Regions from separate parts of the Paenibacillus sp. N3/727 genome, predicted to be linked through region 1. Evidence: a T-box and tRNA genes for the amino acid it is inferred to sense, from the RefSeq annotation. Region 1 holds a T-box; the other holds one or more tRNA genes.
The links. The T-box of region 1 lies ahead of leuS (leucine--tRNA ligase). A T-box ahead of a tRNA ligase gene usually reads a tRNA of that ligase, here a tRNA-Leu.
Positions count from the first base shown of each region.

Region 1 (19,833 bases):
TTATGGTCATATCCTCAAACGAATGCGACGCGGCGAGCTCAAAAAAGTGCTGGTTGTGGCAACAGGAGCATTGCTCTCACCGCTTTCATATCAGCAGGGCGAGAGTATCCCTTGTATCGCCCATGCCGTAGCTTTAGAGATGGGAGGTTGAAGAAGCATGCAATTTTTATGGGCTTTTATTATCGGCGGTTTGATCTGTGTCGTTGGACAGATCATGATGGATGCATTCAAGCTCACACCCGCCCATACGATGAGTACACTCGTTGTGGCCGGCGCGATTGCTGATGCTTTTGGCTTATACGATCCACTGGTCAAATTTGCTGGCGCGGGTGCTTCTGTACCGATCACGAGCTTTGGTAACTCTCTTGTGCACGGAGCTTTGTCTGAACTTCAACGTGACGGATGGATCGGTGTTGTTACAGGTATTTTTGAAATCACAAGTGCCGGGATATCATCGGCGATCATCTTTTCGTTTCTGGCCGCACTGATCGTACGTCCCAAAGGCTGAAGATACGGTTCATATGGATGATACACTACAGCTCCGGATGTTTTTCCGGGGCTCTTTGCTGTTTAGGAAAGATATGAACAGGATAACTCTTTTGCAGGAATGCATTTTTGAATGGACTCTTGAATGTACTCAGCGACCTTCATCATGTACAATAGTAGTTAATCTACTATTTATTCCCTTACAGGAGGTTTTTAATACATGCCCGTAAGTCAAGAATCCATGAATATCATTTCTTCGGTACGCTCCAATCTGGAATCGTGCCTGCTGGGCAAGGAATTCGAAATCCAGCTTCTTCTTACTGCGCTGCTTGCCGGCGGACATGTCCTGATTGAGGATGTTCCGGGAACGGGCAAGACTCAGTTAATTAAAGCACTCGCCAAATCCATGCAAGGAGATTACCGGCGCATACAGTGTAATCCTGACATTCTACCAAGTGATATAACAGGTGTATCGGTGTTTCACCCCCGTGATGAACGGTTCTATTTCCGTCCGGGGCCTGTAATGACGAATGTTCTTCTCGCCGACGAGATCAATCGCGCAACGACCAAGACGCAATCGGCCTTGTTAGAAGTTATGGAAGAACGTAGTGTAACCGTAGATGGAGAGACACATGAACTTCCACATCCGTTTATGCTGTGTGCTACGCAGAATCCAATTGATTTTGAAGGCACTTATATGCTTCCCGAAGCTCAGTTGGACCGTTTCATGCTGAAAATCAGCTTGGGCTATCCTGATGCCGCCACCGAAAAAGAGCTGATGTTCCGTTCTAAAAATGGACAGTTGGTGGACAAGCTCAGACCGGTGACACATATGGACAGTATCTCGGCCATTCAGTACGAAATTCGGGATGTGTTTATTGGAGACCCGGTAGCCGATTATTTGTTAGGCATAACGCGTGCTACAAGAGAGCACCCGGCTGTCATTCTGGGAGCGAGTCCACGCGCTACACTTTCGTTTATGAATGCCGTAAAGGCTTATGCGTTCTTGCAGCAACGGGATTACGTACTGCCTGATGATGTCAAAACTCTTGCGCCTTATGTCTTGTCACACCGGATTATGCTGCGTCCGGAATCCAGACTTGACAATGCGACGACAGAGTCGGTGCTACAATTTATTCTAAGGCAAGTAAAAGTGCCCGTACAGATGGGGAGATAAGGATGCGCCGTTATCTTTCGATATGGACGAACGGCATAAAACCGTCGAGACTCGCAGCGGTATTGGCGGTTTGGTGTATATGCTTGCTGTATGTTCTGTTTCAAGGCGGCAAGACATCCACGATGCTTTTTTCAATGGTCAGTCTATTGTCTGTTTATCTGATTGGTTCGAGTTTCGGCGGAGTCAATCGAGTAAAGGCCTCCCGCTCCGTTTCATCAGGTGAGAATAATGGTGATGTTCTGCATGCCGGTGACCAGGTTCGTGTCAAGATGGAAGTGAACATCCCAGGGCTGCTGCCCATGCCTTACCTTATTGTAAGAGAGGTGCTTCAGCGTCATAACGGGGAAAAGTGGTCCTTTGAAGATAGTGTGATTCCGAGCCTGCGCGGATCCGGGGAGCTGGTGTTTCAGACACCTCCGCTGGAAAGAGGTCGCTACGCCTTTTCAAGCACGGAATGCATTAGCGAGGATATATTTGGCCTTATGGAGCATCGCGGGGTATTCGAGGTCCAAACGTCATTCCGGGTGCTCCCGAGAACCGTGTATATTCCGAATTGGCATCGGAGCATTCGTAATTTAAGGCTCGGAGGGACGCAGACGACACTTTCGTCCTCCAGACGGGAGACGACCCAGATTAACGGTGTTCGGGATTACGTTTACGGTGACCGGATTTCACGAATACACTGGAATGCAACAGCCAGGACAGGCTCCTGGAAATCCAAGGAGTTTGAGCACGAATCATTTCCAAAAACGATGATAGTATTGGATTGCACGGCAAAAGGATACCATAATTCCCGACAATTTGAGTTTGCGGTTTCAGCGGCTGCTTCACTTGTTGAATATGGAGCCCGAGAACATGCAGGTACCGGGCTGTTTACTGCAGGGAAAGATTCCCGTGTATTTGCGCCAAGCGATACCCCAAGCGAACGGATGCGGATGATTCAGCATTTGGTGGATGTGGATGCAGACCGGACAGAAAGTCTGCTGACCTCACTGGAGAGAGCATATCGCCATTTTCCGAAAGGTGCTTTGTTCCTTCTAGTGAGTCCTTTGGCGGATCAATCGGTTATGGAAGCAATGCGCTGGGCAGAAACCAAAGGAATGAACCCTAGCTTGCTTAGAATACTAAGCTTTGATGGAGTGAACAGTGGCAAAGAGGATTATTCTGCATTTCTCCAGTCACGGGGTATTACGAATTACGCGGCTTCTTCGCTCGATGAGCTTCCTGCTGTTTTGGGAGGTGGTGCGTGATGAGGTCATGGATACAAAAGTTCTCGCTGTCCTTTTTCTATATATTATCGTTATTGTGGATTTGGCTTATATTACTGCAGTGGGTTTCCTATTCAGAGTCCTTATTATATGAAGAAACAACGGCAAGCATTATTGTCGCGCTCGCCATTACGGCGATTACGGAATCCTTGGTGTTTATCAAGCGCGGGTTTCGTATGCTCATTCAGTTGCCGTTGATCATTTATGCGGTATACCGCACGTTAGAGAAATACGGCAATCCTGTACCTTCAAGCTTGCTTGAAGGACTAGAGTCGGGAGAGCTGCTTGAATTTCTGCCTTATCTTTGGTTTGCAGCTGCATCATGGGCGATTTTTCTGTTTATAGCAGTCTGGGCGAACAACAAGAGAAGGATCTTATTGGTTATAGGGTTGAATATCGTAGCTTTTGCTGTGCTTGATTCCTTCACGACCATTGTTTTATGGGATGAAACCGCATGGATCGTAGCGGTGGGTATGGGCTGGCTTGTTACAGAGCATTTCAACCGGTTTCGTAAAAGATTTCCTTTGGGTTGGCGCAAACTTCGGGAGTATCCCATTAAGATTATCGGAAATATCCTCGTTATCTTTTCGTTGATTATTTTGGCCGGCATCAACATGCCGAATATCCAACCCGCACTTACAGATCCTTATACCGCTTGGCGGGAATGGAACGGCATACCGTTGTCGGGAAGCGTGAGCGGATTGGGTGGCGGTATTCTCGATGTCTCTGTCGAGAGCATGTCCGGATATGGGCGTGAAGATAACGAATTAGGCGGAGGTTTTAATTTCGACTATTCACCGGTCATGACAGTTGCATCTAAGGAAAGAAGCTACTGGCGTGGTGAGACGAGAGCACAATACTCCGGAACAGGCTGGTCAGATAAACAAAGACGGCGCGACTCGGAAGAAGTTGAGCTAGGCGAGGCTCTAAGCGGGGATTTATCAGGGAAGATTGACACCAAGACGGTGCAGCAGACCGTGACGATGCTCAATGACAGTGTATATCCGGTGCTGTTTGGAGCCTACTCGATATCTAAATTGGACAGGTTGGATCCTGACGTGGATAACGGAATGCTTCGTTGGAAGGGCGAAAGTTCCGAGCTTCATCTGAATTCTGAGCCGAAACGTCCGAATTATCCGAAGACGTATACAGTCACTTCGGAAATCCCGGTCATCCCGGTAGAAGAGCTTAGCGCTCAAGCTTATGATCAATTGTTTACCGGTCCAATAGACGAGGCGTATCTTCAGAAACCGTCCGATTTCCCGGAACGTGTCGAAATGCTGGCGGAGGAAGTGACTGCCGCAGGAGATACCCCATATGAAAAGGTAATGCTGTTGCAGCAATATTTACAAAACAACTTTACCTACACGAACACACCTGACTTAACGAGAAGGGAAAGTACAGACTTTGTGGATGCCTTTCTGTTTGAGGTGAAGGAAGGCTACTGCGACTATTTTTCTACGTCTATGGTTATGATGACCCGATCACTAGGTATTCCCGCCAGATGGGTGAAAGGCTATGCGCCTGGAAACATTCCGAGTCAGGAATTTATGTCTCAGAATGGTCAGAGTAATTCCGCATCTGGGAGTTATACGGTTACCAATGCGGATGCACACTCATGGGTTGAGGTATACTTCGGGGACTACGGCTGGATTCCGATTGAGACGACACCAGGTTTTAACATGCCGATTTTGGCCGGCGGGGAGTCGCTGGAACCTATTGTTTCGGAGAAAGAGAAAGAGAAGGCTGAGGAAGAGGAAGAGCCTGTTCTGCCTTCTGAAGAAACGGGAGGCAGCTCCTCTTTGTACATGATTCTGGGAATTATTTCAGGAGCGGTTATTCTCGCCTGGATAGGGTATATTCTTTGGAGAATGCGGTTTAATCTCCGGTTCTTCTCTGCCCGTCTTCGAGCCGGGAAACCTCTGACACCTGCTGATAAAGTGATTGCCGAGACAGAACGTTGGCTACGTTATGCCCATCGTCGCGGCTTGAAACGCGACACCCACGAAACACTTCGGGAGTCGGTTAGCCGTTGGGAAAGTCTTTATCCGCCACTGTCCCGCTCGCTGACTCCATTACTTAGAAAGTTTGAGGCTGCACGCTATAGTCCAATCCACATTATGGAGGAAGAATGGCGCGCGGTTCAATCCGAAGCGGATCAGCTCAAGAAGAGTATAAAAAGTGTTAGGATTTCCTGATCACAACCGCCCGGATTCCGATAGGAATAACGGGCGGCTTTTTCATGAAACCCCAGGCACTCATTGGCTTTGGATGTATGGTTGACGCGCTGTCGATTATTTTTACTAACCAACCGTAATATGGTATAGTTTTTCGTATGAAATTGAGGTGACGAATTTGTTTGAAATGTTGATTCCAAAACTCCGCGTCAACACGGTGTTTGACATTAACCTGGAAGAACTGTACGAACAGGGCTACCGGGGAATTATTACGGATTTGGATAATACGCTCGTAGGAGCGAAGGCGCCACTTGCAACCCCTGAATTGGTGGCATGGTTTAAAAAAGTAAAAGAGATTGGCTTTCAGCTGATCATCGTTTCCAATAACCAACTGGAGCGCGTATCAAAGTTTGCCACTCCGTTAGATATCCAGTATGTGCACAAAGCCCGTAAACCTAGCAACATTCCTTTCCGGAAAGCGATGAAAATGATGGATCTAAAGAATGAGCAGACGATTGTAGTTGGAGATCAAATGCTGACGGACGTTTACGGCGGTAATCGTTTGGGCTTATACACGGTTTTGGTCATGCCGATTGCGATTAATGATGAAGGATTTGTGACGCGGTTTTTCAACCGGCGGGTGGAACGAATCGCTCTGACACGTCTGAGAAAACAAGGATTATGGATTGAGGAGGACAAGAAATCATGATGGAGCCTTTAGGCGAACAAGTCAGCAAGAAATGCAGCGGTTGTGGCATTTCGCTGCAGCATACTGCTCAGGGTGAGCCTGGCTATCTGCCGGAAAAAGCCTGGGACCGTGAACCGGTCATTTGCCAGCGCTGCTTCCGTATCAAAAATTATAACGAGGTCGCATCTGTTGCAGTCGATCAGGATGAATTTCTGCGTCTGCTCGGGCAAATCGGCGAGAAGAAAGCCCTCGTCATTCATATTGTAGATATTTTTGACTTTGAAGGAAGTTTAATATCAGGTCTTCAGCGGTTTGTTGGCAACAACCCGGTCATCCTGGCTGTCAATAAAATCGACCTGCTTCCGAAAGTCACCAATTGGAACAAGCTTCTGAATTGGGTGCAGAAGCAGTGCAAAGAACAAGGACTTCGAACAACCGACATCGTTCTGTGCAGTGCAAAGAAGAATCAGGGTTTCGACAGACTTCTGGATACGATGGCTGCTCATCGCGGTGATCGTGATGTTTATGTTGTCGGCGCAACGAATGTTGGCAAGTCGACACTCATTAATCGTTTGATCCGTGATTACAGTGATCTGGAGCAGGAGCTGACCACATCCCGTTATCCGGGAACTACGCTGGATATGGTTAATATTCCGCTAGATGACGGACGATATATTGTGGATACACCGGGGATTGTCTATCCATGGAGATACAGTGAGCTTGTAAGCCGCGACGATCTGGGTGTCGTTATGCCCGAGAATCCGCTGAAGCCTCTGGTATACCAGCTAAATGAAGGCCAAACGTTGTTCTTTGGGGGAATGGGGCGATTCGACTTCATTAAGGGAGAACATCAGTCCTTCACTTGCTTTATTAGCGGCCGACTGAATATACACCGTACGAAGCTGGAGCGTGCCGATTCACTGTTCGAGGAGCATGCGGGGGAACTGCTGTCGCCTCCAACCAAGGAACGGCTGGAAGAAATGCCTGAATGGACAAGACATGAGATAAGAATTCCCAAAGGCTCCGGCTCGGACATATTTATTTCCGGCTTGGGATGGGTGAAAGTGAACGGAGACATGGGTGCTCTTGTCGCGGTTCATGTGCCGAAAGGGGTCAAAGTACTTCAACGGCCGTCACTGATCTAACCGGGTTTACACGGTCTTTCGGGAGAGGGTGATGGAATACATGAATTCAATACAGCAAAAAGGTTTTGTCCGGAATAGTGGAGCTATATTGCTCGGGGTGATGGGGGATCCGATCATTCATTCTAAATCCCCTGTCATGCATAATGCAGCTTTGAAAGCACTCGGTATTCCAGGTGACTATGTTCCTCTTCATATTAAGCCGGAAGGGCTAGAGAACGCAGTTCAAGCCCTTCGTTCACTTGGCTTTCGCGGGGTCAATGTAACGATTCCGCATAAGGTAGAGGTTATGAACTACCTGGATATTATAGACGAAGGGGCTGCAAGGGTCGGAGCGGTCAATACGATTGTAAACGATAACGGCGTTCTCACCGGTTTCAACACGGATGGAATCGGATACGTCCGGTCATTGAAGGAAGAAGCTTGTCCTGATTTGGCCGGCAAAAATATTGTTGTTCTCGGAGCAGGAGGTGCCGCTCGCGGTATCATACACGCTTTGACTTTTGAACAGCCAGGACATATATCCGTTGTCAACCGAACTGCCTCAAGGGCAAAGGAGCTTGCAGAAGAGTGGCGTTCGTTAGCCGATATTCGGGGATTGGCTGAAGCGGAAGCGAGAGAGGCTGTGAAGTCGGCAGACGTGTTAATCAACACGACTTCGGTCGGTATGCATCCGCATATCGGTGATCTTCCACTATTGGCAGAATGGATTCCGGAAGGAATCGTTGTCAGCGATTTAATATATAACCCGCTTACAACTGAACTTCTGCGGAGAAGTGAAGAAAAAGGCTGTACCATTCACGGCGGCCTTGGCATGTTTGTGAATCAGGGGGCTTATGCTTTCGAATATTGGACAGGACAGGCTGCCCCGGTTGAGATTATGAAGCAGACTGTGCTGAACAGTTTTCAGGAATAAGCAGGTCTCCAATAATAATTGCTTAAAGATACATCAAGCGCTAGAATAAAGGTTTCGGAACAGAGAAAAGCTTGAAATAGATGAAATTAAGGGAGTTATGACGAAGTATGTTAACAGGAAAGCAAAAAAGGTATTTACGGTCAATGGCGCATCACTTGGATCCTTTGTTTCAGGTCGGTAAGGGTGGAAGCAATGATCATCTGATCCGTCATATTTCTGAAGCGATTGAAAAGCGGGAACTATTAAAGGTATCTGTGCTGAACAATTGTTTGGAAGATCCGCGTGCAATCGCGGCGGAATTGGCTGAAGGTGCTAAAGCAGAGCTTGTACAAGTGATTGGAAAAACGATCGTGCTGTACAAGGAATCGAAGGATAACAAAACGATCGAACTGCCTTAATAAAAGGAGGCGAACCGGATGAAGGTTGGTATTATGGGAGGCACGTTCGACCCCATCCATATCGGTCATATGCTGGCAGCAGAAGCCGCCCGGGACGTTTACCAACTGGATGAAGTGTGGTTTATGCCAAGCCATATTCCTCCACATAAGCTGGAATCCGGTGCGACGGGGCAGATAAGGCTTGAAATGACATCCGAAGCCGTGTCCGGCCATCCGTCTTTTCGGACGTTGGACTTTGAAATTGAACGTGGAGGAGTATCATACACCGTAGATACGGTGACGGAACTGCGCCGGGCTTATCCGCATATAGAGTTCACATTCATCATTGGTGCGGACATGGTCAACTACCTGCCGAAATGGCACCGGATTGATGAGCTTGCCGGAATGCTTCATTTTATCGGTGTGAACCGGCCAGGATCCAGTTTGGATGTCAATTTGCTGCCTTCGTTTTTACAGAAAGTTGTAAAAATTGCAGATATGCCTCTTGTGGATATATCCTCGACCCTGATCAGGAAGAGGGTGGCCGCGGGCGAGTCTATCCGTTATATGGTACCCGACCGTGTATATGATTACATTGTAAGGAGCGGAATCTATGGGATACAGCCGGGAACAGCTGATTGAGGCCGTATCATCCCAGATGCCCGAGAAGCGCTGGATACACACCAAGGGCGTCATGGAAACGGCGGTCAAACTTGCTGGACAGTATGGGGCTAATCCGGAAAAAGCGGATTTGGCGGCTATCCTGCACGACGTCGCTAAATATTGGCCTGTGTTAAAATTAAAAGAAGTGCTAGTGGATAACGGACTTAATGACGAGTTGCTGCAGCATGATAAACAGTTGTGGCACGCCGAAGTAGGCGCCTTTGTCGCAGAAAGGGATTACGGCATAACCGATCGGGAAGTATTGGATGCAATACGCTATCATACCTCTGGTCGTGCCCAAATGACTCTTCTGGAGAAGGTCGTCTGTCTGGCGGATTATATGGAGCCGGGAAGGGATTTCCCAGGCGTGAATAATATTCGCGAACTGGCCAACCATAGCCTTGAAGAGGCGCTTGCAGCCGGATTCGATTCGACGATAAGTCTCTTGGTATCTCGCAAGCAGATCATTTATCCACTGACCGTACTGGCTCGAAATGACTTAATAAAGCAATTGGAGGCGAATTCATGACGATAAATCCGAATGAATTGTTAAATGCGGCCGTGGCGGCCGCTGAAGATAAGAAAGCGATGAATATTGTGGCTCTTGATTTGAGAGGAATCTCTCTTGTAGCCGATTACTTTGTTATTTGTCACGGTAACTCCGACACCCAGGTTCAAGCGATTGCAACCGAAGTGCGCAAGCGTGCTCAAGAGGTCGGCGTGACGCTTAAAGGTATAGAAGGAATGGACGCTGCCCGCTGGGTGTTGATGGATCTTGGCGATGTAGTAGTTCATATATTCCATCGCGATGAGCGTGAATATTACAACATTGAACGTCTGTGGTCTGACGCTAAAGTGGTGGAGAACGTATGAGCCTGATCGCCGGTACGATCGTGGAGCTGGAAGTAACCCGTGAAGTATCGCCTTACGGTTATTTTTTGGACGGCGGCGACAGAGATGTGCTTCTCCATTACTCTGAGCTCACCGGGAAGGTAGAGCCTGGAGATTCGGTTGAGGTGTTCATATTTTTTGATACGGAGGATCGGCTCGCAGCTACAATGAAAAAGCCGTATCTCACATTGGGTGAGACAGCCAAGCTAATGGTAGCTGACGTTCATCCGCGCCTTGGCTGCTTCCTCGAGATGGGGCTGGGCCGTCAATTGCTGCTTCCTATCCGTGAACTACCTGAGATGAGAGAGCTTCATCCCCAGGTAGGTGATTATGTATTCGCCATGATGGAACACGATAAGCAGGGACGGCTCCGTGCCAAGTTGGCCGGAGAACAGGAGCTTGCGCCCCTTGCTTTTCATGCACCCGATGCTTGGCTCAACCAATGGTTTACAGCACTTGTGTACAAGCCTCTTCAAATGGGCACGTTCGTTATAGTAGACGGTGGCGTGCTTGGTTTTGGAGCTATTGGGATGATTCATTCTTCCGAGCGTACGCGATTAATGCGTCTCGGAGAAGAAGTTCGTGTTCGTGTCAGTCATATACGTGAGGACGGCCGTGTCAACTTATCGATGGTGCCGCGTAAAGAAATTGGGATGACAGATGATGCTGATCGGCTGCTAGCGTTTCTGAAGGAACGTCCGGGTGGAGCCATGCCATACTCTGACGCAACGCCGCCAGATATTATTAAGCAGCGTTTCGGCATCAGCAAATCAGCCTTTAAACGGGCCCTAGGTAAGCTGATGAAGGACGGGCTGGTTACACAGAAGGAAAATTGGACCTATCTTGCTAAGGGAAATGAGGAGAACTCGGAACCTAGTGTAGAGGGCAATAAATAAGGAAGCCTTAAGAAAGTGGTGTCATCATGTTGTCTTACCGCAAATTTGCGTACGTTTACGATCAACTTATGGAGGACATGCCTTACCCCGATTGGCTCCGGTTTGCGCGGACAGCTTGGGAAAAGTATGGTATGCCCAAAAGTGTGGCGGAGCTCGGATGCGGGACAGGCAGCATCACGATTCCGCTCGTGAATTCGGGATTTGAAGTAACGGGAATAGATCTGTCATCCGACATGTTGTCGATTGCTCGCCGCAAGCTGGAGGGGACCCCTCAAGGGAATCGTCTGTTCCGTGAGGGGAGTGTTCGCTGGGTACAGCAGGATATGCGAGTATGGGAACTGCCAGAGCAGGTGGACTCCGTCATTTCTTTTTGTGATTGCATTAATTATTTACTTGAAGAAGACGACATTCGAGCTGTGTTCGCCCGTACCTATAGCGGTCTGAAGGATGGGGGCTCGTTCCTGTTTGATGTGCACCATCCGAACACCTTGATTCGTTACGATGAGGAGCAGCCCTTCGTTCTTGATGATCATAAGGTCTCATATATTTGGACATGTGCTCTGGATGAACTCCGCTGTGAAATTGAACATCATCTATCTATTTTCGCGCGTGATGAGAATGATCGATCGGTATACCGCCGTTTCGAAGAAACGCATACGCAGCGCGGCTACGATCCAGAGTGGATGAAGGTGGAGTTGACCAAAGCCGGATTCCGTGATGTGAAGTGTTATGCGGATTTTGAGTGGGTTGAAGCTGGAAGCGATGCACAAAGGCTGTTTTATGTAGCTGTCAAATAATAAATTACAGACTCAGGACTGTTTCAGCGTAGATATTCTACGAAGGAACAGTCCTTTTTGTTTTGGGGAAGTCGTGTGTTCTTCTTGCATGGGAAACTCTTTTTTGGCGGTCTATTTGATTGTGGTTAAGATGCCGTACCAAGGCCGTAGGTTTGCTTAAAAACCTGTGTTAGACTATACCCGCATCAAACTGAAAACGATTACAGTCCGTGGTAACCCGGAAGTGAAGTCGAATGATGATGACGGATAGCTAAACTACAATCAAATAGGTCTGTTTACAGTAATCTACTTTCGAGTAAAGAAGGGTGGAAACGACGATGAAATGGTCTGTGTTTACAGTTGCAACCCCTGATTTGAATCCGGAGGAGTTGGCCGCAGCTGCGCATGAGGCTGGAGTTGAAGGAATAGAATGGCGTTTTAAGGAAACTCCGGAGGACACTCTTCAGGAGGAGCCTTCATTTTGGCGCCACAATCGCTGCTCTATCGATCCAAGAGGTACAGAGGAGGAATGGTTGAGGTTTGACAAGGTAGCCAAGGAGTACAATCTTCGCAGCATAGCCGTTGTACCTTATCTGACTTGTGGTGACATTGAAGGCACAGAGCGGGTGATGAAGGCCGCCAAGCTGCTTGGGGCTTCCTTTATCCGGGCGGGTATCCCTGGCTATGATGGAAGCGAGAATTACCATGATCTTTATAAGCAAGCCGTACATTATCTGGAATCCGTGGAACGACTGGCTGCGGACTACGGTATCAAAGCTCTTGTAGAAACCCACCACAAAACAATTGCGCCTAGCGCCGGCTTGGCTCATAAGCTGGTTAGCCACTTTGATTCTCGACATGTCGGTGTCTTATATGATCCCGGAAATATGGTTCATGAGGGTTATGAAAATTTTAGGATGGGCTTAGAGCTTCTTGGTCCTTACTTGGCCCATGTTCATGTGAAAAATGCCGGTTATCGAATGACGAAGTCAGAGAACGGCCATCACACGGAATGGCTAGGTGAGTGGGTACCGCTTTCCCATGGTATCGTTTCATGGCCTCAGGTTATTGCGGATCTGAAATCCGTTGGCTATGACGGATACTTAGGAATTGAAGATTTTAGCGGAACATATCCTTCCAAAGAAATGTTGAAACATTTTGTGCAGCAAATGCAAGAGTGGACCAAGTAAAAAATAGCAAACGAAAGAACATGTAAACATTTTACGAGTATAATTCACTTTTTTAACAAAAGGGAGGTACAACAATGGAAGTAAGAATTGGCGTCATCGGTTTGGGTATGGGCTTTAGTCATGTGAGAACCTTGGCAGCGGGAAAAATTCGTGGAGCGTCTCTTACGGCAGTATGCGACGTAGAGGCAAGCAAGCAGGACATGGCTAGAGCCGAATTACCGGATACAGTAAAAATATGGGACGACACCGAGGCGATGATGTCATCTGGTGAAATCGACGCTGTCATCATTGCGACACCCCATTATGATCACCCATCGCTAGCTATATTTGCTTTTGAGCAGGGCCTACACGTACTGATTGAGAAGCCTGCAGGTGTTTATACAAAGCAGGTGAGGGAGATGAACAAGGTTGCGGCCGGGAGCGGCAAAGTATACTCGATTATGTACAATCAGCGCTGCAATCCGCTTTACCAAAAGCTTCGCGAGCTGATTGCTTCTGGGGAGCTCGGGGAAATCCGCCGTACAAACTGGATTGTTACCCACTGGTACCGTTCACAAAGTTACTATGATTCGGGCGGCTGGCGCGCGACATGGGCGGGTGAAGGCGGGGGGGTTCTCATTAACCAGTGTCCGCATCAATTGGATTTATGGCAGTGGATTACCGGAATGATGCCTGTCCGGATGAGAGCTTTCTGTTCTTTCGGCAAATATAGAAATATCGAAGTAGAAGATGATGTGACGGCTTATGTGGAATATGAAAACGGTGCGACAGGTGTGTTTATTACGACGACGGGCGAAGCACCGGGAACGAATCGTTTTGAGGTTACAGGAGATCGGGGCAAAATCGTTATAGAAGATGATAAGTTAACGTTTTGGCGGCTACGGGTGTCCGAAACGGAGTTCAACCGTGAGTATACCGGTGGCTTCGGGGAGCCGGAATGCTGGAAGTGTGAGATTCCAGTCTACGGGGACAATCCTCAGCACAGCGGTATTATACAAAATTTCACGGATGCCATATTAATCGGTACTCCGCTTATTGCACCGGGTGAGGAAGGTATTAAAGGTCTGACTTTATCCAATGCGATGCATTTATCTAGCTGGACCGATAATTGGGTAGATATCCCTATGGATGAAGACTTGTATTACGAGCTCCTGCAGGAACGCATTAAAAATTCGACCTATCAGAAGACGGTGAAAGAAACAGGACCAGTAGATATGTCAACCACCTTCGGTTAAAGACACTATGATGAATGATGATCACTAACACCCTTGGGCAGTTATCGAATTCGAGGAGGATGATCAAATGAATCGCAACAACGGTATGCTTTACGCCCCTGCCGGTAAATCTAAGCCGGTCGTCGGGCCGGGAGAATTCGTCATTGCAGCGATGTCTCTGGAGCACGGCCATATTTATGGAATGTGCAACGGATTGGTGGAGGCGGGGGCTACGTTAAAATGGGTATATGATCCGGATCCCCAGAAAGTGGAGTTGTTTTGCCAAAAATATCCTCAGGTGCGTGTAGCTTCTTCAGAAACTCAGATTCTGGAAGATCCGAAGGTTCAGCTTGTCGCCGCGGCTGCTATTCCGTCTGAACGCTGCAGTCTGGGACTGAAGGTTATGTCCCACGGGAAAGATTATTTTACGGACAAAACACCATTTACGACGCTGGATCAAGTCACGGCAGCAAGGGCAAAAGCAGAGGAAACGGGCCGGAAATATATGGTGTATTATAGTGAACGTCTCCATGTCGAGAGTGCTATTCACGCCGGAAAGTTAATACAGGATGGCGCTATCGGCCGTGTTATACAGGTGATGGGCACTGGACCCCACCGTCTCAACGCCCCATCTCGTCCTGATTGGTTTTTCCGTTATGAACAATATGGAGGCATTTTGTGCGATATCGGCTCTCATCAAATCGAGCAGTTTTTGTTTTATGCAGGATGTAAAGATGCCAAGGTGATGAGCAGCAAAGTGGCCAATTACAACAATCCGTTGTATCCGGAACTTGAGGATTTCGGAGATGCAACGTTAATCGGTGACAACGGGGCAAGTCATTATTTTCGCGTGGACTGGTTTACGCCGGACGGTCTTGGCACTTGGGGGGATGGAAGAACATTTATTCTTGGAACGGACGGATATATCGAGATGCGCAAGTATATCGATGTGGCAAGGGATTCGCAGGGAGATCATCTTTACTTGGTCAACCATGAAGGGGAATATCATATGGAACTCAAGGGAAAGGTGGGATATCCCTTCTTCGGGGAGTTGATTATTGACTGCCTGGAACGGACGGAACGGGCCATGACGCAGGAGCATGCTTTTAAAGCGGGGGAATTATGTATTGTTGCACAGAATGAAGCCGTTCGTATTCAGTAATTGTATCCGTTATAATAAAGGAATACCTAGGATCAGAAGGGGCAGTCTCTATGAAACCGGTGTCCTTTATGAATGAATTGAATGGGAAACTTCAGCTCCATCAACCCTTCGATTTTCATTATCGCAACGATAAACCGATGGCTAGCGGTGAATTTCATTCACATCCATTCTATGAAATATTTTATTTTCACGAGGGAAAATGTACATACTTGATCGGGGATAAAATTTATGTACTGAAGCCAGGTGATCTTCTTTTAATGAATGGTTTGACACTGCATTGTCCTCATGTGGAACCTGGTTCCAGGTATGTCCGGAGTATTGTTCATTTTGATCCCGGATTTGTGGGCCGGTGGCTTCAACCCGCCGCATTTTCTGCCTTATTAAGCCCGTTTGAAGAGCTGAGTAACTACCGGATTACTCTTGAGGGACCAGAGAGAGCTGAATTCGAAGGCATTATGATAGAGCTGGAACGTTTGACATCTACAGGCGCTCCGCAAGAACGAAGAATGCTGAGACTGATTGACATGATGTGTTTTATTGCTGATCTTTGCCGCACTGCTGTGAATCATAAAGAATCTTTTCCGGAAAAAGAGCGCCATATCCAGCAAGTCATCACCTTCGTGGAGCAAAATTATATGAAGGATCTTAGTCTCGAAGAAATTGCTCATTCGGTACATTTAACAAAGCACTATTTATCATCCTTATTTAAAGAAGTCACTGGAACAACGGTATTCAAATATGTATACAGCCGAAGAATCAATCAGGCAAAAATGCTGCTCTGGCTTCATCCGAAAATGACTGTAACCGAAGTGTGTTACGCTGCCGGGTTTAAACATTTGGCCCATTTCAGCCGAATGTTTAAGGAGATGGTCGGCCTGACACCGGAAGATTACCGTAACAACAGGTTATCTTCATTGACTTAACAGCCGATGTTCGATATAATATCGTCATTAAAATCGAATATGATACGATGATGAGGATCAGTAGTTTCTAACCCGATCACATAGAGAGCCGGCGGTTGGTGCAAGCCGGTTGACGAAGGAAATGAACTCACCTCGGAGTAACGATGTTAACCCGGTTCAGACAGCTTACACGGTAAGCGTTAATGTCAGGCCGATGAGTCATCGTCGTCTCACCTGCGATAGAGGTGCAAAGTGAGTTGAAGGCAAAGAATGCCTTTGGCTAACTAGGGTGGTACCACGGGAATCAAACCTCTCGTCCCTAGCGTCGTACGCTATGGATGATGAGGTTTTTTTGTTTGGAGGCGCACGGTCATACACCGCGTGCTTGACTGCGAAGGAGGAGCTGGAAAGTATGAGTGAAAATCAACAAACAGGCCACGGCTATCAGCCGCAGGCCATCGAGCCGAAATGGCAGCAGTATTGGGATGAACATAAAACGTTTAAAACGCATGAAGATCCGTCGAAACCGAAATTTTATGCGCTGGATATGTTCCCATATCCGTCAGGTGCAGGTCTGCACGTAGGACATCCAGAGGGTTACACGGCAACGGATATTGTGGCCCGTTTCAAACGGATGCGTGGATTCAATGTACTCCATCCGATGGGCTGGGATGCATTCGGTCTTCCTGCCGAGCAGTATGCGATGGACACTGGTAAACATCCGCGTGAATTTACAGTGCAAAATGTCGATAACTTCCGCCGGCAGATCAAGTCACTCGGTTTCTCCTATGACTGGGATCGTGAGATCAGTACGACGGATCCTGAGTACTATAAGTGGACACAATGGATTTTTATCCAACTGTATAAAAAGGGTTTAGCTTATGTTGCAGAGATACCAGTAAACTGGTGCCCGGCGCTCGGCACGGTTCTCGCTAATGAAGAAGTGATTGACGGCAAATCCGAGCGCGGCAATCATCCTGTCATCCGTAGACCGATGCGTCAGTGGATTTTGAAGATTACAGATTATGCCGAGAGATTGCTGGAAGATTTGGAGGAGCTGGATTGGACCGAAAGCATTAAAGATATGCAGCGTAACTGGATCGGTAAATCGACCGGTGCAGAAGTCCGCTTCGACATCGCTGGCCACGATCAGCATCTGACCGTATTTACGACTCGTCCGGATACGCTGTTCGGTGCAAGCTACTGTGTGCTGGCTCCAGAGCATGAGCTGGTGGACCGAATTACTACGGAAGAACAGAAGGATGCTGTAAAAGCTTATCAGGAGCAGGCAGCACGTAAGAGCGATCTGGAGCGTACGGATCTGGCAAAAGACAAGAGCGGGGTGTTTACAGGAGCTTATGCAGTGAACCCAGTAAACGGAGCTCAAGTACCGATTTGGATTGCGGATTATGTGCTTGCAGGTTACGGTACGGGTGCTATTATGGCCGTTCCGGGCCATGACAGCCGGGACTGGGAATTTGCGAAGCAGTTCGGTCTGGACATTATTGAAGTCGTTAAGGGAGGAAATGTGGAGGAAGAGGCGTACGCCGGTAGCGGAGAACACGTCAATTCTGATTTCCTGAACGGATTGGATAATGAAGCAGCTATCCAAACCATGAACGAATGGTTGGAGAAGAACGGCAAAGGTGAGAAAAAGGTAACCTACCGTCTGCGGGATTGGTTGTTCAGCCGTCAGCGTTACTGGGGTGAACCGATTCCTATTCTTCACCTGGAGGACGGTACCATGAAGACCGTACCGGAGGATCAGCTTCCACTGCTGCTGCCGGACGTGGATCAGATCAAACCATCAGGCACGGGAGAATCTCCGCTTGCAAATGTGACGGAATGGGTCGAAACGATTGATCCTGAGACGGGCATGAAAGCCCGCCGCGAGACCAATACGATGCCGCAATGGGCTGGAAGCTGCTGGTATTATCTGCGTTACATTGATCCTGATAACCATGATGAACTGTGCTCCAAAGAGAAGCAGAAGGCATGGTTGCCGGTTGACCTGTATATCGGCGGTGTTGAACACGCGGTACTCCACTTGTTGTATGCCCGTTTCTGGCATAAGGTATTGTACGACCTGGGGGTTGTGGATACGAAAGAGCCGTTCCAAAAGCTCGTCAACCAGGGTATGATTCTGGGTAACAACAACGAGAAAATGAGTAAGTCGCGCGGCAATGTGATCAATCCGGATGATATCGTCAATGAATACGGTGCGGACACACTGCGTGTCTATGAAATGTTTATGGGGCCGCTTGAAGCGACCAAACCGTGGAATACGAATGGTGTGGAAGGAATGCACCGTTTCTTGTCCCGTATCTGGCGTCTATTTATCGGCGAGAACGGCGAGCTGAATTCCAAGATTGTAGACGGCGAAGGAACCGATGAGTTCAAACGTACCTGGCATAAGACGATCAAGAAGGTTACTGACGATATGGAACATCTGCACTTCAACACGGCGATTAGTCAGATGATGATCTTCATTAACGAAGGCTACAAGGCTAATGAATTGCCACGCAAAGCGATGGAGAACTTTGTGCAAATGCTGTCTCCTCTCGCACCACACTTGGCCGAAGAGCTGTGGAGCCGTCTGGGTAACAGTGATAGCGTGACCTACGTGTCATGGCCGGAATTTGATGAAGCTTGGACAGTGGATGCAGAAATCGAAATCGTTATCCAAGTAAGTGGTAAAATCGTAGACCGGGCTAAAATCTCTAAAGATATGGACCAAGAAGCGATGAAAGAATATAGCCTCTCCCTTCCAAATGTCAAGCAGGCGCTGGAAGGAAAGAGTATCCGCAAGGTGATTGCAGTGCCGGGTAAACTGGTCAATATCGTGGCCGGTTAACCGTCTTTCCGAAGGCAATGTCCAGTTTCGCCAGATCCTCCTCATATTTTTCATGTGTGGTGTTGATCAGTTGGTGGAACAGACCGTCCAACCTGTTTCCGAGAAGGGACAGCGCTTGGGCGGTAATGCCTCCGGGAACAGCCACTCTCTCTTGAAGCTGTTCAGGAGAGAAACCTTCCTCCGTAAGCAATTTGCCGGTTCCGAGCAGCATTTCTCCGGCAAGTGCATTGAGCGTAGGACGGTCGGCTCCGGTCATTTCGACGGCGGCATCAATCCATTTTTCCACAAAAAAACTCAAAAAAGCAGGCCCGCAGCTGGAAAAATCGGATGTAATCCGTGTGTGTGATTCCAGAACCGGGGTGGGCCTGCTAATCGAAGACAGGAGGCTTTCCAAAAGCAGCCTGTCTTCTTCTTTTATACGTGATCCATAAATACATAAGGATGCACCGCTTCCGGCTTGGTTAGTGATACTCGGTATAATTTTCGCCACCTTGCAGGGAAGCGCAGATTCCAGATGAGACAGCTGGACGGGACTCGTAATAGATACAGCGATTTGAGAGATGTGGACTTGCTCTTGGATCTCGTCGATGACAGTTTTGAACTCACCGGGCTTAACGCACAGAAAAAACAGATCGCTCTTTGACGCAGTTTCCGCATTACTTCTACATACGATCAGGCCAGGGTGACTGTCTGACAGCTCAAGAGCTTTGTTCAGAGTGCGGTTGCTGATCCGGATCTGCTCAGGCTGTAGGGCGCCCGCTCGTATGAAGGAGTCGATCAAAAGACTGCCCATACTTCCCGTACCGATAAAACCGACCTTCATGTGTACGTTCCCTCCTTTCGCGCTTTACGGCAATGGGATGCCGTGTTCATATCGTTAATGTATGCGGCTTAGCCGTCAATTGATGACCGTTTTGGGGAGGATTACGGAATGAGAGCGCTATAATGTTCGTTAATATTCATCGGACGGGTATTCCGTTCGGGATTGGAGTGGTTTTTATGAGACGATTACCGTTAGGATTGAGTGTTACGACGGTTTTGCTTGGCTGTGGAC
Region 1 is NZ_CP093336.1:1,897,156-1,916,988, forward strand. It holds gene spoVAD (stage V sporulation protein AD) at 1-151, shown strand, start outside; gene spoVAE (stage V sporulation protein AE) at 158-508, shown strand; gene MNQ98_RS08275 (AAA family ATPase) at 707-1,663, shown strand; gene MNQ98_RS08280 (DUF58 domain-containing protein) at 1,666-2,913, shown strand; gene MNQ98_RS08285 (DUF4129 domain-containing transglutaminase family protein) at 2,913-5,129, shown strand; gene MNQ98_RS08290 (YqeG family HAD IIIA-type phosphatase) at 5,287-5,817, shown strand; gene yqeH (ribosome biogenesis GTPase YqeH) at 5,814-6,941, shown strand; gene aroE (shikimate dehydrogenase) at 6,982-7,854, shown strand; gene yhbY (ribosome assembly RNA-binding protein YhbY) at 7,962-8,252, shown strand; gene nadD (nicotinate-nucleotide adenylyltransferase) at 8,271-8,873, shown strand; gene yqeK (bis(5'-nucleosyl)-tetraphosphatase (symmetrical) YqeK) at 8,845-9,423, shown strand; gene rsfS (ribosome silencing factor) at 9,420-9,767, shown strand; gene MNQ98_RS08325 (CvfB family protein) at 9,764-10,681, shown strand; gene MNQ98_RS08330 (class I SAM-dependent DNA methyltransferase) at 10,708-11,478, shown strand; gene MNQ98_RS08335 (sugar phosphate isomerase/epimerase family protein) at 11,796-12,647, shown strand; gene MNQ98_RS08340 (Gfo/Idh/MocA family protein) at 12,722-13,882, shown strand; gene MNQ98_RS08345 (Gfo/Idh/MocA family protein) at 13,950-15,023, shown strand; gene MNQ98_RS08350 (helix-turn-helix transcriptional regulator) at 15,074-15,946, shown strand; T-box leader at 15,985-16,249, shown strand; gene leuS (leucine--tRNA ligase) at 16,338-18,779, shown strand; gene comER (late competence protein ComER) at 18,760-19,602, opposite strand; gene MNQ98_RS08365 (ComEA family DNA-binding protein) at 19,779-19,833, shown strand, end outside.

Region 2 (5,297 bases), 2.1 Mb from region 1:
CATGGTTATCGCCGGTACGTTAATGGCGGTCATTCCGCTAATTGTTCTATTTCTGTTTATCAGCAAGCAGTTCATTTCTGATATTGCAGCTGGAGCCATCAAAAGTTAATCCTTCATACCAAAAGGGCGTCTCTTCGGTTATATGAGCCATAGAGACACCCTTTATTTTGACGATTTTAACTCTGCATATGTACAAGCAGTTACCACCAAAATCCATAAAGTGTATGTTTTCATCGGTCATCACAGCTTACTGTTCAAAACGTGGTAAACTATTAAAGTACCGATATACATGACATGGAGGAATATACATATGAGCAGTTTTGAAACGATGTTAGAAAAATATGCAGAACTCGTTGTAAAAGTGGGCGTAAATGTGCAACCCGGTCAAGTTTTGCTGGTAAATTCCCCCCTAGAAACCGTCGAGTTCACTCGATTAGTCGTAAGTAAAGCTTATGAAGCAGGAGCGAAATATGTTCAGGTCGATTGGGAAGATGAAAAAACCACCCGGATTCGTTATGAAAAAGCGCCGGATGACTCTTTTGGCTATTATCCGAAGTGGCAGGCCGACATGATGGAACAGCTCGCCGAAGGCGGCGGTGCCGTACTGCATATTAAGGTACCTGATCCGGAGCTGTTCCGTGGAATCGATTCATCCAAGGTATCAACTGCTGTGAGAGCAGCTGCCGTAGCAAGAGAAAAATACCAGGCCTATGTAAGAAATAACAAGGTTACTTGGTCGTTAATCAAAGCACCTACCCGGGCTTGGGCGAACAAAGTCTTTGCCGATCTTCCGGAAGAGCAGCGATTGGATGCCATGTGGGAAGCTGTATTCCTGATGAACCGTGTGGGTTCAGAAGATCCTGTTGCCGCTTGGCGTGAACACATTGCCGAGCTGAAACAAAGACAGGAGTTTATGAATAATAAACGTTACAAAAGTTTTCATTACCGCGCTCCTGGCACGGATTTGCGTGTCGAAATGCCGGAGGGTTATCGCTGGCTTGGAGGTGGAGACTATAACGAATCTGGTGTTTATTTTGTCGCCAACATGCCTACAGAAGAAATCTACACAATGCCGCATCGTACAGGTGTCAACGGAACGGTAACCAGCACACTTCCACTGAACTTGAATGGCCGTCTAGTTGAAGGGATTACCCTTACGTTTAAAGACGGAAAAGTAGTTGAGTATGACGCGAAATCCGGACGTGAGCATCTGACTTCGCTGCTCGATACGGATGAGGGTGCTTCCTATCTTGGTGAAATGGCACTTGTGCCATATGATTCCCCAATCTCCCGTTTAAACCGTGTGTTTTACAATACAGGTGTGGATGAAAATTCATCATGCCATTTTGCACTGGGTAGCTCCTACCCAGTTAACATCGAAGGTGGAACCAAGCTTTCCAAGGAAGAACTGCTCGCCAAAGGCGCAAATGTCAGTTTGACGCATGTCGATTTTATGATTGGTTCGGAAGAATTGGAGATTGACGGTGTGTTGGCTGACGGCACCATCGAGCCGGTGTTCCGTAGCGGAAAATGGGCATAGTGTCTAATTATAGCCTCCACATTACTTCGGCGAGAGGTATACTTTTATAAATACACAGCTAAGACCCTGCGGCAAACCGCAGGGTCTTTTAACGTGGGAAGTGATATGAATTTTATCATTACTACTCATTTATCGTATCACGAATCTCATTATCAACAATCCTTGTACCGTCAGGATGAAAAAAAACATTTTGACTATCATCCGCTATCGAAAAGGAGTAGCCAATCGGATCATCGGTATTAAAAACCATGAGATAATATAGAGGATCTCCGTTCTTCATATAAGGTGAATAATTAGGGGAATCAACCCCATCATCCAGAAGCTTAATAAATTTATTGATGTCTTTCCCGGTAAGGGTTTTGTAAGGCTTCGATTCATTGTCATGATACAGCCCAATGCTATTTACCTTGCCTTTTGGAATCTCATCATAAAGTTTGATCATGGAACTCCTGAATTGATCCTGTATATACAGTTTATAACCGTTTACCCGAGTGTCGTCAGCTACAGCAATGAGCTCATCTGTTCCAAAACCATTTACTCGATAAAGTTTTGTCCCAATATCCAGAAAGGCGGCATCCCCGTCTTTGGTTCTATAACCTGGATCTGTTACGAACTCATCCACTGTAAAACTCACTTCACCAACCTCTTCAGCCACATTATTCTCATTTTTTAGTACGATTCCCCAATCACTTGTATACATGTTTCCATTCAGCTTTACAAAATCCACCCAATCGATAATGGTATGTGTCTGATTCTGATTAAACGGGAGGCTGGAGCATCCACTTAGAAGAATAATCATAAGCAGGCCAAAAGTTTTTATCTTCATCATCAATCCCCCTTTATCTGCTAAACGTAAGGGAAAGCGATTTTGTTACACATCTGGATAATGATATTCAGCATAGCCCCCTTTTCATCCAATACAATATTAAAAAGCTGTGGTGCAGACCGGTTTGTTAACGCGCCGGAAACAATTTTTAAGCAATGCTATAACTTGCGGATCGGAAGTTTTTATTTTTCCGTATTGATAAAGTTTATCTGCATCAACCACGCCCATTAACAGGGAAGATAAGTCCGAGATGTCCAATTCGATAACCGAATCGTCCCTAGTACCTCGTTGTTCTTGCATTGAAATCGTTAATGACTCTTGCTCAATGTGTAAGGCGAAAGAGTTCGGTTGTTTGGAAGAGAAGGAGTCAGTTACCTTAAAATGCAAAGTAACCGGCTTCGAGCTATACACAGCACCTGTTTGGGCAAGTTCGATTATAAACTTCTCAATATCAATGATCTTGTACATCAAGCCCACACCTGATGTATGACTTTCATGAAACACACTCGGAAGAATGCGGTCGCTGCCGTTGCGAGGATCTCCGATCAAATATTCGATGGTATCATCCTGTGTCGTCCATATAATCCGGTTGATCTGATCACTTTGCGTATGTAAAAAAGTGCCTAGCTGTTGCAGCGCCTCCGGTGTCTCATATACAAACTCATGAATGACCATGTCATGCAGCAGGAAGTTATCCGAGCTAATGCTGTTAAAGGTGAATGAAATGTATCCATTTAACTTGTTATCTTCCATATATCCGATCAGCCTCTTACCCGGAGCGTTGAACAACGAATTCAGTTCATAAGGAGTTTTCAGCATCATTCCGTGTGTAGATGTGGCTTGTCGGTCGCTGCAGTCACGAATCAGATCTTGATGGGATCGATCCAACCACACCAAGCCATGCTTCTCTGCTGCTCTTGGAAGGCTATCCGGCTTAATTCGATATTGATTCATTTTTGTGCCATAGCCAAATCCCATATTTTTATAAAAATCCGGTTTGAACGGATATAAGAGCAAAAGAGAAATACCCTTCAACTTAAAATGTGAAATGAAAAACTCAATTAACTGTTTGGCTGCTTTTTCTTTCTTATGAAGGAGATCTACGGCAACCTGCCCTACGCCACCCACTTGGATCATTCGTCCGTAAAGATTCATGGTGTATTCATGGATGCGCATCCCGGCAATCAGGCGGTTATCCCGAAACAGACCATAATATTGAACCGTAGGCATATTCTCTTGATTGTGTGTGAAACGTGTAATTTGTCGTTCTCTAAACTCCGGTCCCGGAACGGCTTTTGCAGGATATGCATTCAGAGCGATGTCCACAAACGCAGGAATTTCATCGATATTTAGCTTACGAATGACCTCATTCATGACAGGATTCCTTTCAGGTGAATTGGATAGTTTAAAATGAGACTACCATTACTAAGATAACAAGCTAAACTTATTTACACAATATGGTCATTTAATATATAGCGTTGATCGATAATGGATACGCTAGTTATTCACTTTCAAGAAAAACACAAAAGGGTACCGGATAGAATCCAGTACCCTTTTGAAATATATAAATAATCGGGATGACACGATTTGAACATGCGACCCCCTGGTCCCAAACCAGGTGCTCTACCAAGCTGAGCTACATCCCGTTATTTTCAAAACATAAGCGGACGACGGGAATCGAACCCGCGACCCTCGCCTTGGCAAGGCGATGCTCTACCGCTGAGCCACGTCCGCAAAAACATGGTGCGCGTGGAGGGACTTGAACCCCCACGTCAAAGACGCTAGATCCTAAGTCTAGTGCGTCTGCCAATTCCGCCACACGCGCACAAGTAAAACTAATGGTGAGCCATGAAGGACTCGAACCTTCGACACCCTGATTAAAAGTCAGGTGCTCTACCAACTGAGCTAATGGCTCTTAAAAAGAAAAAATCATTGCGAAAACGATAAGATTGGTTGCGGGGGCAGGATTTGAACCTACGACCTTCGGGTTATGAGCCCGACGAGCTACCGAACTGCTCCACCCCGCGACATTAGAAAGTATGTATTATTACTGAAGAGAATTTAAAATCCATTTAATGATCTTACTACAGTTAGATCATTTAAAATCAACCGTTTTTCAACAGCCGGAATTATAATATATCACTTTTCTAGTTATATTGCAAGTGATATTTTCACAGGCTTCATTTTTTTAACAACAAGCATTTCATAAAAAAAAGAACAGATATATAATATATCATAAATAATTCGATATTGCAACTTCTAAATGTATCCTGAAAGGGTTGTATTGAACACACTTTCTTAATCATCCGCATTCAATAAGCATCAAAAACACAAAAAAGCCCGCTGTTGATTTCATATCGACAGCGGGCTTTATCTGGCTTGGCGACGTCCTACTCTCCCGGGACCCTTCGGTCCAAGTACCATCGGCGCTGGAAGGCTTAACGGTCGTGTTCGGGATGGGTACGCGTGGAACCCTTCCGCTATCGCCACCAAACGGGGCATTTGTTATTCAAATGCTATAAATCAGGTTTCAGCATCGCCAAATGCTGAAAGCCATATGCGCTTTCCTTAAACCACTTGGATTTAGAAAAGTCATCTTGACTCCCTGAAAACTAGATACGAAACATCATTTGCGAATCATGCATATGCTTCCGAAGTAGCTTTACTTCGTAAAGCTTTTAGGATAAGCCCTCGACCGATTAGTATTGGTCAGCTCCATGCATTGCTGCACTTCCACCTCCAACCTATCTACCTCGTCGTCTTCAAGGGGTCTTACTAATTGGGAAATCTCATCTTGAGGGGGGCTTCACGCTTAGATGCTTTCAGCGCTTATCCCTTCCGTACGTAGCTACCCAGCCATGCTCCTGGCGGAACAACTGGTGCACCAGCGGTACGTCCATCCCGGTCCTCTCGTACTAAGGACAGCTCCTC
Region 2 is NZ_CP093336.1:3,964,069-3,969,365, forward strand. It holds gene MNQ98_RS18125 (carbohydrate ABC transporter permease) at 1-109, shown strand, start outside; gene MNQ98_RS18130 (aminopeptidase) at 311-1,540, shown strand; gene MNQ98_RS18135 (hypothetical protein) at 1,662-2,369, opposite strand; gene MNQ98_RS18140 (GNAT family N-acetyltransferase) at 2,466-3,740, opposite strand; tRNA gene MNQ98_RS18145 (tRNA-Pro) at 3,939-4,012, opposite strand; tRNA gene MNQ98_RS18150 (tRNA-Gly) at 4,029-4,100, opposite strand; tRNA gene MNQ98_RS18155 (tRNA-Leu) at 4,108-4,191, opposite strand; tRNA gene MNQ98_RS18160 (tRNA-Lys) at 4,206-4,281, opposite strand; tRNA gene MNQ98_RS18165 (tRNA-Met) at 4,317-4,393, opposite strand; rRNA gene rrf (5S ribosomal RNA) at 4,744-4,860, opposite strand; rRNA gene MNQ98_RS18175 (23S ribosomal RNA) at 5,046-5,297, opposite strand, start outside.
Region 2: it has a tRNA-Leu gene. The T-box ahead of leuS (leucine--tRNA ligase) is inferred to sense a tRNA for this amino acid. The anticodon was not compared.